DNA from 3 places in the Pseudodesulfovibrio indicus genome. Region 2 is predicted to be linked to each of the others. Evidence: predicted binding sites of a transcription regulator. Region 2 holds the regulator's gene; each other region holds the start of a gene.

Region 1 (3,371 bases), 1.6 Mb from region 2:
ATTTTCATGGCCGATTCATATTGCTGTGCCACCTCAAGGGCGGCTGCCGAGTCGGCAACGACGGCGACCATCAGATGCGCGTTGTGGAGGGAAGCGGCCTCATCCATGGACGCGGCCTCCTCCATGGCTTCCGGGGACGCCTCGAACCGTTCGACCCTGGTTATGTCGACAATCTGATAGCTCAAGTCGTCAAACCGCCGATCTCCATAGATATCGAGGTTGGCCTGTATGACATCCTCGTTGGTGAGCAGGCCATGGAATGTCCAGACCACGCCCGCGGCTCGCCAGGTAATCGTGTACGCCATCGTATTACGCTCCTTCCAGGTTAACTGGGATTTAAACCGGCTGGTTAGTCTGCGTAAAGTATTAATCGGGAGGGTCCGTTCCGATCGCCCGCAGCGGCATGACGCATGACCGTTCGGGAGTCCCGCGCGGACACGGACTCGAATCGCGACCCCGGCGATTAACAGTCATTGCCCCGTGATTCCGGGCGAAAACATGCATTCGGTCTTTGACCCGCACGGGATCATGGGGACACCATAGCCAAAAAAGGGGCGCTGCCCGGATATCCGGACAGCGCCCCGCGTTCCGCTTGGGGATTCGGCCTACCGCTTCACCGAGATGAGGGTGTTCAGCATCGTGTCGGCGGTGGTGATGACCTTGGTGTTGGCCTGGTAGCCGCGCTGGGTGACGATCATGTTGGAGAATTCATCGGCCATGTCCACGTTGGACGACTCCAGGGAATTCTGGTTGATGGTTCCCCGGCCACGGTCCCCGGCCACGCCCTCGATGGCCCCGCCCGAAGCCTCGGTGGCCACGAAATTGGTATGCCCGTCCCGGGACAGCCCCCAGGGGCTGTTGAACTTGTAGACGCCCACCTGGTACAGCTCCTCGGTCTGGCCGTTGGAGAAATGGCCGCTGAGGATGCCCTCCTCGTCCACGCTGAGGTAGTTGAGATAGCCCCAGGTGTAGCCGTCCTGGTTGTAGTAGCCGGTGAAGGACGGCTGGGCGAAACTGGTCGTCACCCGCGCGTCGCGGTCCATGTCGGCCATTTCGGGCAGGAGGTCGGCGTCGGTGCCCAGGGTGGCCGCCGATCCGGTGCCGTGGCTGCGCCAGGACGAGCTCTGGGAGTTGACCCCGAAGTCGTATCCGATGGTGCTCACCTCGCCCGTGGACTGTCCGTCGGCGCCGAAGGTGAAGTTGAACTGCGGCAGCCCCTCCTCGTCAAAGGTGGCCGGGACCCATGATGCCAGATCCTTGGGGTCGCCGGAGGCGGACGGATCCAGGCTGAAGGCGGACTGGTTGACCAGCGCGCCGCGCGAGTTGAAGGTCAGGACGCCCATACCGGCGAGCCCCGCGCCCGAAGTCCCGTAGGCCGCCGAGCCGTCGGCGTCGCCGGGCATGGCGATGACGTATTCCCAATAGCTGTAGCCGGGTACGGCGTTGGACAGGGTGTCGGGGTTGACCGGATCGTAATAGACGGTCATCTCGTAGCTGTTGCCCTCGGCGTCGAACACGTCCATGGCGGTGGAGTACTGGGGTTCCGTGTCGCCGAACGGCGTGGCCGCGTTGCTCTGGGAGCCGTTGTACGCCTCGAGCATGGAGAAAAACGGGTTGTCGGTGCTGGAGAAGACCTCCGTGGCCGAATGGTCGAGGTTGGCGACCACTTCCACCGAGTTGGTGGCCACCGGCTCGGACCGGACCACGCGGGCCGTCTCGCCGTCGACGATCACGTCTTCGTAGGGCAGCCGGATGTCGGACACGGCGGTGTCCCACTGGCCGGTCTCCTGGTCGTAGGCGTAACCCTGGAGCCGGAAGCCCGCCGCGTCCACGAGATAGGCATCGTTGTTGAAACGGAAGGACCCCGCGCGGGTGTAATGCGTCGCGCCCGTGCCCCCCATGGAGGGATCGCTGACCCCGAAAAATCCTTCGCCGGAAAGGGCCAGGTCGGTGACCGCGTTGGTGTTCTCCAGCGACCCCTCGTTGAAGGAGGGCCGGATGGTCGATACCCCGACGCCCTTGCCGATCTGGCTGGTGCGGAACACGCCCGAATCGTATTGGGCGCCGCCCGACCCCATCTGCTGGCTGATCAGATCGCCGAAGAGCAACTCCGAGCGCCGATAGCCGATGGTGTTGACGTTGGCCAGGTTGTTGGCCAGCACCTGCATGCCTTGACTGTGGGCGATCACGCCGGTGGCCCCCACGTACATACTTCCAAAACTCATACTTCCTCCGATCCGGCCTGGCCGGACTAGCGGGAACCCGCCGGGAGACCCATTCCCGGCAAATAATTCCCGACTCCTTCTCGGAGAAAGATTAAGCAAGGTGTGTGCCGTTTATAAAACTCAATATTTTTAACGGGTCGCAAAGGAAAAATTAGGGAACTTGCTTCCGCCCCGGCAAAAACCGCCGCCGGGCGGCACGACCCTCAACCGGGCGCGCCGAATGATCTTTCCCTTGCAAGACACCGGCCCCGCGCGTAGGCTTGCGCGACTTTGACCCATAGCGACTTCAAACGAACCAACGGAGATATATCATTATGAAACGGATTCTTCCCCTGATCGGCATCATCGTCCTGGTCCTTGGCCTGAGCGCCTGCAACCAGGAGCCTTCGGTCAAGATCGGCATCGTGGACGAGGCGGCCGCCTTCAAGGACAACAAGGTCGCCACCGAGGCCATGGCCTACCTCCAGGAGATGGGCAAGCCCCTCCAGGAAAAGGCCGAGGCCGCGTACAAGGCCATGCAGGAGAACCAGAACGAAGAGACCGTGGCCGCCTACAAGCTGGCCATGGGCGAGCTGCAGAACACCATGACCGCCGAGCAGCAGCGCATCGTCGCCATGGTGGACGGCAAGTTCAATGAAGTGCTGGAAAACTACCGCAAGGAGAAGGGGCTGACCCTGATCCTGTCCAAGCAGTCCGTCATCTCCTCCAGCGAGACCGTGGACATCACCAAGGACATCGTCAACGCCATGAACGGCATCCAGCTGGACTTCACCCGGCCCGAGCCCGCCGCCGAGGCCGCCCCGGAAGCCGCCGCTCCGGCCGAAGCAGCTCCCGAAGCCGCCGCCCCGGAAGCAGAGAACAAGAAGGCCGAGTAGCCCTTCCGCATCGAACGAAAAAAGGCCTGTCCGTCGGCGGACAGGCCTTTTCTTTTCTCGTTGCGGAAAACGGTTCAGTGTTCCCGCTTGAACGCGGTCATCAGCCCGGCAACCTGGTCCAGAGCGTCGGTGAACCTGACGAACTTCTCGCGCAGCGCATCGAGCCGCCCTTCCCGGCCCGCGTATTCCATCTCCAGGGCCAGCCGGGACAGGCTGTCGGAACGGACCACGCCGCACATACCCTTGAGGGAATGGGAGAGCTTGGCAGCCG
Region 2 (3,371 bases):
AGGACACGGACCGCTAGGTCCGTGTCCATCTCGGGATATATCTCGCCCAGGGGGGCGACCAGTTCATTGAGTACGTCCGACTTGGTCTCGGACTGCAGCTCGGGAAGGATCAGTTCCTTCGCCAGGTAATCACTGAGTTTCATGCTTAGTTTCCGGGGTCGATGAGGCCGTAATCGCCGTTCTTTCTCTTGTAGATAACGTTGACGCCTTCGGTTTCCGCGTTGCGGAAGACCAGGAACTCGTTCTCCAGGGCATCCAGCTGCATGGCGGCCTCGTCCACGGACATGGGCTTGGGCTCGTATGCGTCGGTGCCGACGATGGTCGGGGCCGCTCCGGCTCCGATCTCATCGAAGGAGATGTAGTTCATCTGCACCATCTTATTGGGACGCGCCTGTCTGGGGCGGTTCTTCATCTTCTCGCGCATCTTGCGAAGCTGGGCTTCCAGCTTGTCCAGGACCATGTCGATGGTGGAATACATATCCTCGGAGTCCTCGTAGGCCGAGATGTGAATGCGATCCGAGTTGAGGATCACGTCCGCCTTGTGGCGGAACTTCTCGACCAGCAGGTTCACCTGGAGATCTGCTTCCGCATCGGAAACGTACTTCGCAACCTTTTCAAAACGCTTTTCAGCGTAACCCTTGAGGTGATCGGACGGCTCAAAGTTCTTGAAAGTGAAGCTGATGTTCATACGCTGCCTCCTGGTTGTGTGTCCGGCAAGCAGACTAGAAATACTGCTTGCGCTTGGATGACGAAGCAATACCCATTGCCGAACGGTACTTGGCGACCGTGCGCCTGGCGATGTTCACGTCAAGTTTCTCCTTGAGGATCTCGCCGATCCGTTCATCGCTGAGCGGTTTCTTCGTGTCTTCATCCGCGATCATCTGCTTGATGAGCGCTTTCACGCTCTCCGAGCCCACCTGGGAACCGTCGTTCAGGTCCAGGGCGGAGTTGAAGAAAAACTTCAACTCGTAGATGCCGTGGGGGGTTGAAACGTACTTGTTGGTCGTGATCCGGCTCACGGTGGATTCGTGCATCTCGATGTCTTCCGCGACCTCCTTGAGGATCAAGGGTTTGAGCTTTGTCACGCCTTCCTCGAAGAACCCCCGTTGAAAGCCGACAATGGACTCGACTACTTTATACAGGGTTCGCTGCCGCTGGTACAGACTTTTCATCAACCATGCGGCGGAACGCATCTTTTCCTGGAAATATTCCTTCTCCTTGTCCGCCGCGCCCTTCATGGAATCCATGTAGAAGCTGTTCATCTGCAAACGGGGCAGCCCGTCCTCGTTGAGGATGATGACGAAGTCCTCGCCATACTTGTAGACGAAGACGTCGGGCGAGACGTAGTGCGGCTCGGTGCTGGAGAAGCTGGCGCCGGGCATGGGGTCGAGCGTCTGGATCGTGTCGAGGTAGTCCTTGAGCTCTTCCATGGTGATCTTGAACTTGCGGGCCAGCGGCTTGTAGCGGTTCTTCTCCAGGTCTTCCAGGTGGTCGCGCACCAGGGAGACCAGGGTCGGATCGTCGTAGCCCAGGACTTCCATCTGAACCAGCAGGCACTCCTGGGGGGAACGGGCGGCCACGCCCACGGGGTCCAGGCGCTGTATGCGCATCAGGACCGACTCCACCTCTTCGTCGGTGGCCTGAATCATGGAGGTCAGCTCCTCCATGGAGGCCTGGAGATAGCCGTTGGAATCGATGTTGCCGAGGATGACCTCGCCGATGGCCACTTCGTGCTCCGTGAAATCCGAAAGCCGCATCTGCCAGGTGACGTGGCCTTCCAGCGAAGGCTTGGAGGCAAGGCGCGCTTCGAACGACATCCCCTCCTCCGGAATCTCGGAGTCCCGGGACAGGGCCTGCTTGGAGGTCGAGGAAAATTCGCCGAGATAGTTTTCCCAATCGGCGGTGCGGACCAGCTCTTCCTCGGCCTGGGCCTCGGTCAGGACTTCCCGTGGGTCGGGCGTTTCCTGCGGTTCCACCTCGGGCTCGGTCTCATCCAGGAACGGATTTTCCAATAGTTCCTGCTGTACCGTTTCCAGCAGCTCCAGACGGGAGAGCTGCAGCAGCTTGATGGCCTGCTGCAACTGAGGCGTCATGACCAGTTGCTGTGTGAGCTTGAGCTGTTGCCGAAGTTCCAATCCCATGATTCCCTGCTCGCTTTACGGTTTCACAATATCGCTCGCCGGATATTTTTACTTTTTTCCCGGCTGCGGGAAGTTTTTTTCGGTTCAACTATGCCACATGCAAGAAAAGGACGCAACACAATTGTGTTAACGTCCTGTTTCCATTAATAATCCAGCGGATATACGCGAGTATGAAAAAAGTGTACCAACCTTTGGGAACCGTGTAAATCCGGAAAGCGCAAAAAATGCGCGGTTTCGCGGCTAGAGCCGGAAGTCTTCGCCCAGGTAAATCTGCCTGGCCCGGCTCGATTTGACGATTTCCTCCGGCGACCCTTCGAGGATGACCGTGCCCTCGTAGACGAGATAGGCGCGATCGCAGATATTCAACGTTTCACGAACGTTGTGGTCCGAAATCAGGATGCCGATGTCCATGGACTTGAGCACCGAGATAATCTCCTGGATGTCGATGACCGCGATGGGGTCGATGCCCGCGAACGGCTCGTCCAGGAGGATGAACTGCGGGTCGAGGATCAGGGCGCGGGCGATCTCGAGGCGCCGCCGCTCGCCGCCGGACAGGAACATGGCAGCCTGGTCCGCCAGCTTGGTGATGGTGAACATCTCCATCAATTCATCCGCCCTGGCCCGCTGTCGGCGCGAATTCATGGCCGTCTGCTCGAGGATGATCTCCAGGTTCTGACGCACGGTCAGCTTCTTGAAGATGGAACTCTCCTGGGGCAGGTAGCTGACGCCGAGCCTGGCCCGCTCGTGGAGCGGCCTGCCGGTCAGGACCTCGTCCCCCAGGACCACCTGGCCGGTGTTCGGGGCCACGATGCCCACCAACATGTAGAAGGTCGTGGTCTTGCCCGCGCCGTTGGGGCCGAGCAGCCCGACCACCTCGCGCTTGTTCAGCTCGATGTCGATGCCGTGCACGACCTCTTTCTGGCCGTACCGCTTGGACAGGTTCGTGGCTCGAAGACCGGTGGCCATCTACTGCACCTTCATGCTGCCGGGAGCAACGAAGATCGCCTTGACCCGCTGGTCGCCGCCGATGACCTCGGACCGGTTGTCCCGGACGTGGAAGTTGATCACTTCGCCGGTCAGGGAATTGGGGCCGTCCTGAAGCAGCGGGCTCTGCTCCATCTTGAGCAGCTGGGGGCCGACGAAGTAGGTCAGCTTGCCGCAGGACCCTTCGGTGGTCCCCTTCTTGGCCCGGACATTGCCCTCGGCCACGATGCGGTCCACGCTGTCGGC
Region 3 (3,371 bases), 1.4 Mb from region 2:
TTCCCCCGGACCCCCATCCCCCAACCCTCCAAAACTCTTTGGGTCGCTGCGCGAGGGCTGGCGGAAAGCGGGAGGTCGCCGATGGGGATAGTTGAAATTTCGTTTAAGGTAGTACCCGCCGCGCCCGCACGACCCGCGAAGCGGCGCTAAAAAGTTTTGGAGGGTCCAGGGAACCTTTTTCAAAAGGTTCCCTGGCCGCCGGAGGCATCCTACATGACCAAGATCGTTTCCCGTTTCGCGCCGAGCCCGACCGGGTTCCTGCATATCGGCGGTGCGCGCACCGCGCTGTTTTCCTGGCTGCTGGCCCGCGCCGCGGGCGGCGAGTTCCGTCTGCGCATCGAGGACACGGACCGCGAGCGGTCCACCCAGGAGGCCACGGACGCCATCATCGATTCCATGCGTTGGCTGGGGCTCGAGCATGACGGCGAGATCGTGTTTCAGTCCGAGCGTTCCGACCGCCACAACGAGGTCATAGACCAGCTCATCGCGTCCGGCCACGCCTACTACTGCCAGTGCTCCAAGGAAGACGTGGACGCCATGCGCGAGAAGGCCATGAAGGAAGGGCGCAAGCCCAAGTACGACGGGACCTGCCGCGAAAAGGGGCTGACCTCCGGCGTGGTCCGGCTCAAGGCTCCCGTGGAGGGCGCCACCGGGTACAAGGATATGGTCAAGGGGTTCATCTCCGTGGAGAACACCGAGATGGACGACATGATCCTGCGGCGCACGGACGGCACCCCGACCTACAACCTGGCCGTGGTGGTGGACGACCACGACATGGGCGTGACCCACGTGCTGCGCGGCGACGACCACGTGAACAACACCCCGCGCCAGATCCTGATCTACCGCGCCCTGGGCTGGGACGTGCCGGAGTTCGGCCACGTGCCCATGATCCTCGGCCCGGACAAGAAGAAGCTTTCCAAGCGCCACGGCGCGCTGTCGGTCATGGAGTACGAGAAGATGGGCTACCTGCCCGAGGCCGTGACCAACTACCTGGCGCGGCTCGGCTGGTCCCACGGTGACCAGGAGCTGTTCACCATGGAAGAGATGGTCGCCCTGTTCTCCACGGACAACCTCGGCAACTCGCCGTCGGTCTTCGACCTGACCAAGTTCGAATGGGTCAACGGCCAGTACATGCAGAAGGCCGACCCGGACCGTCTGGCCGGACTGCTCTGCGATTTCCTGGCCCGCGAGGTGGGCGAGGAGGAGGCCGGGAACGTGTCCCGCGCCGACTTCGCCAAGATCGCGCCCCTGCTCCAGCCCAGGGCCAAGTCCGTGCTGGACATGCTGGAGCAGTCCCGCCCGTTCATCGTGGACGCCGCATTCCTGCCCTATGACGAGGCGGCGGTGAAGAAATTCCTGACCGCCGAGACCAAGCCGCTGCTGGAGGAGATCGCGGACCGCATGGACGCGCTCCCCGAGTTCACGGAAGCCTCCCTGGAGGAGCTGCACAAGCAGTTCATCGAGGAGAAGGACATCAAGTTCAAGGCCATCGCCCAGCCCATCCGCGTGGCCATCATGGGCAAGACCCAGTCCCCCGGCCTGTTCGAGACCATGGTCGTGCTCGGCAAGGCCCAGACCATAGCGCGCATCCGGCGCGCGCTGGAGCTGTAGCGGCTGCGGAGAGCGGGCCGCCTGCAAAAGTGAAGAAAAGCCCCCGCCGGTGCGTCCGGCGGGGGCTTTGTCTTGGGGAGAGGAGTGCTTTTCTATGTCCACTAGCTGCGTTGCAACTCATCCTTCATGCGCTTGTACGTCGGCTCGTCGATCTCGCCGGCGGCGTAGCGCCGTTTGAGGACTTCCTCGGGCGTGCCCGGACCTGAAGAGGTGGCGGGTTTGCGGAACAGGCGCGCCGTGAAATAGATGATCAGTCCTATGACCAGGAGCTGGAAGATCCCCCCGAAATGGAAGGGCATTCCGCCAGCCCAGTTCCCATAGCCTCCGCCGTGCCACAGGCCCGGCCCGGAGCACCAGTTCCCGAATGACGTCAAAAATTCCATGTTGCCTCCACAGTAGGTTTGCCTGGAAGAAAGCATGGACCGTGCCAAACGGCAGGCTTAATGATTTCAGCTGGTTGGGCTTTGCCGAGGCCGCACGCGATGTGCACGTGTGCAGAATTTGCACTGGCGGAGATACGGGTTTCTGCACAAGGCGAGCGGGGCGGCGGGGCAGGGGGCGCGCCGGACAATGGGCGCAAAAAAGCTGCCGCCGATCATCTCGGCGGCAGCAGTGCTCGAAAGCGGAAAAGCGCGAAGCCTATTCGGGCTTCTTGGAGACGACGGGCTTGTTGACCGCGCCGTTGCGGATGCAGCGGGTGCAGGCCTTGATGCTCACGACCTGGCCGGACTCCAGCTGGTGGCGGACCTTCTGCAGGTTCGGCATGAAGCGGCGCTTGGTTTTGATGTGAGAGTGGCTGACGTTGTTGCCGGTCTGGGGACCCTTTCCACAAATATCGCAAACCTGGGACATTGCGACCTCCTATGTATTCAAATGAAATACTTTGTTTTTCTTTGTTGTTCGCCGTAGGATGATGGTAGCTTCCCCATGCGGCGGGAGAGAATCCTTACCGAGCCTCGCAGCAAATGGCAAGGGTTTTTTTCTTGACAGGAGAAAATGATACCATATAGGAAGCACCGGTTGCCCGGCGGAGGAGCCGTGCCGAATCCGGAGAATACCCATGTTTGAATTTTGGCTGCCGATCAGTGATATCGCCGCGGAGGGCAAGACGTTCGTCTTCGACGACCAGGCGCTCTGGCGTGAGGCGTGGCGTGAATTCAAGCTGGAGGTCCGGCCGGCCCGCGACTTGGTGGCCGAGTACACCGTTCAGCCCCAGGGCGACGAGGGCGCACTGGTGCGCGGCACCCTCAAGGGCGCCGTGCAGCTGCCCTGCGACCGCTGCGCCGAATCCTTCGAGCACGCCATCGACGTCGACTTCGACGCCTATGAGCAGCTGCCTGACGGCGAGGACGACGGCGAGCCGCGCATGCGTCTGGAGAACGGCCAGCTTCAGCTGGACATGGGCGCCATCCTCTGGGAGGAATTCGCCCTGGCCCTGCCGTTCAAGCCGCTGTGTTCCGAGGACTGCCAGGGCGTCTGCCCCGGCTGCGGCGCGGACCTCAATTCCGGCGAATGCACCTGCAAGCGGGATGAGGGCGACGAAAGGCTTGCGGTTTTCCGCGACTTGAAGATAAAGTAACGCCCCCTGCCCGGGAGCCCGATGGTTGCCAGGCGGGTCGACGTAAAAAGTACACAATAAGAGGTATGCATCATGGCTGTCCCTAAGAAGAAAACTTCCAAGTCCCGTAAGGGCATGCGCCGTTCCCACGATCACGTCGCAACCCCCAACGTCGTTTACTGCGAGTGCGGTGAGCCGAACC

What was found. The regulator sigma-54, encoded in region 2, starts transcription at its own class of promoters, with help from an activator protein. The targets are predictions, from matches to a motif close to CTGGCACGGNNNNTGCTT.
Region 1: a site for sigma-54 is predicted at 2,319-2,336, ahead of AWY79_RS04405 (flagellar hook protein FlgE). Genes of this name have one in related genera too.
Region 3: a site for sigma-54 is predicted at 2,025-2,042, ahead of AWY79_RS05760 (SHOCT domain-containing protein). Genes of this name have one in related genera too.

The regions. Positions count from the first base shown of each region.
Region 1 is NZ_CP014206.1:953,058-956,428, reverse strand. Features, by position in the region: gene AWY79_RS04410 (hypothetical protein) at 1-305, opposite strand, end outside; gene AWY79_RS04405 (flagellar hook protein FlgE) at 606-2,225, opposite strand; gene AWY79_RS04400 (OmpH/Skp family outer membrane protein) at 2,540-3,100, shown strand; gene AWY79_RS04395 (Hpt domain-containing protein) at 3,175-3,371, opposite strand, start outside.
Region 2 is NZ_CP014206.1:2,593,337-2,596,707, reverse strand. Features, by position in the region: gene AWY79_RS11655 (PTS sugar transporter subunit IIA) at 1-143, opposite strand, end outside; gene hpf (ribosome hibernation-promoting factor, HPF/YfiA family) at 146-688, opposite strand; gene rpoN (RNA polymerase factor sigma-54) at 723-2,141, opposite strand; gene lptB (LPS export ABC transporter ATP-binding protein) at 2,382-3,107, opposite strand; gene AWY79_RS11635 (LptA/OstA family protein) at 3,108-3,371, opposite strand, start outside.
Region 3 is NZ_CP014206.1:1,237,330-1,240,700, forward strand. Features, by position in the region: gene gltX (glutamate--tRNA ligase) at 214-1,611, shown strand; gene AWY79_RS05760 (SHOCT domain-containing protein) at 1,713-1,994, opposite strand; gene rpmB (50S ribosomal protein L28) at 2,251-2,463, opposite strand; gene AWY79_RS05770 (YceD family protein) at 2,672-3,190, shown strand; gene rpmF (50S ribosomal protein L32) at 3,263-3,371, shown strand, end outside.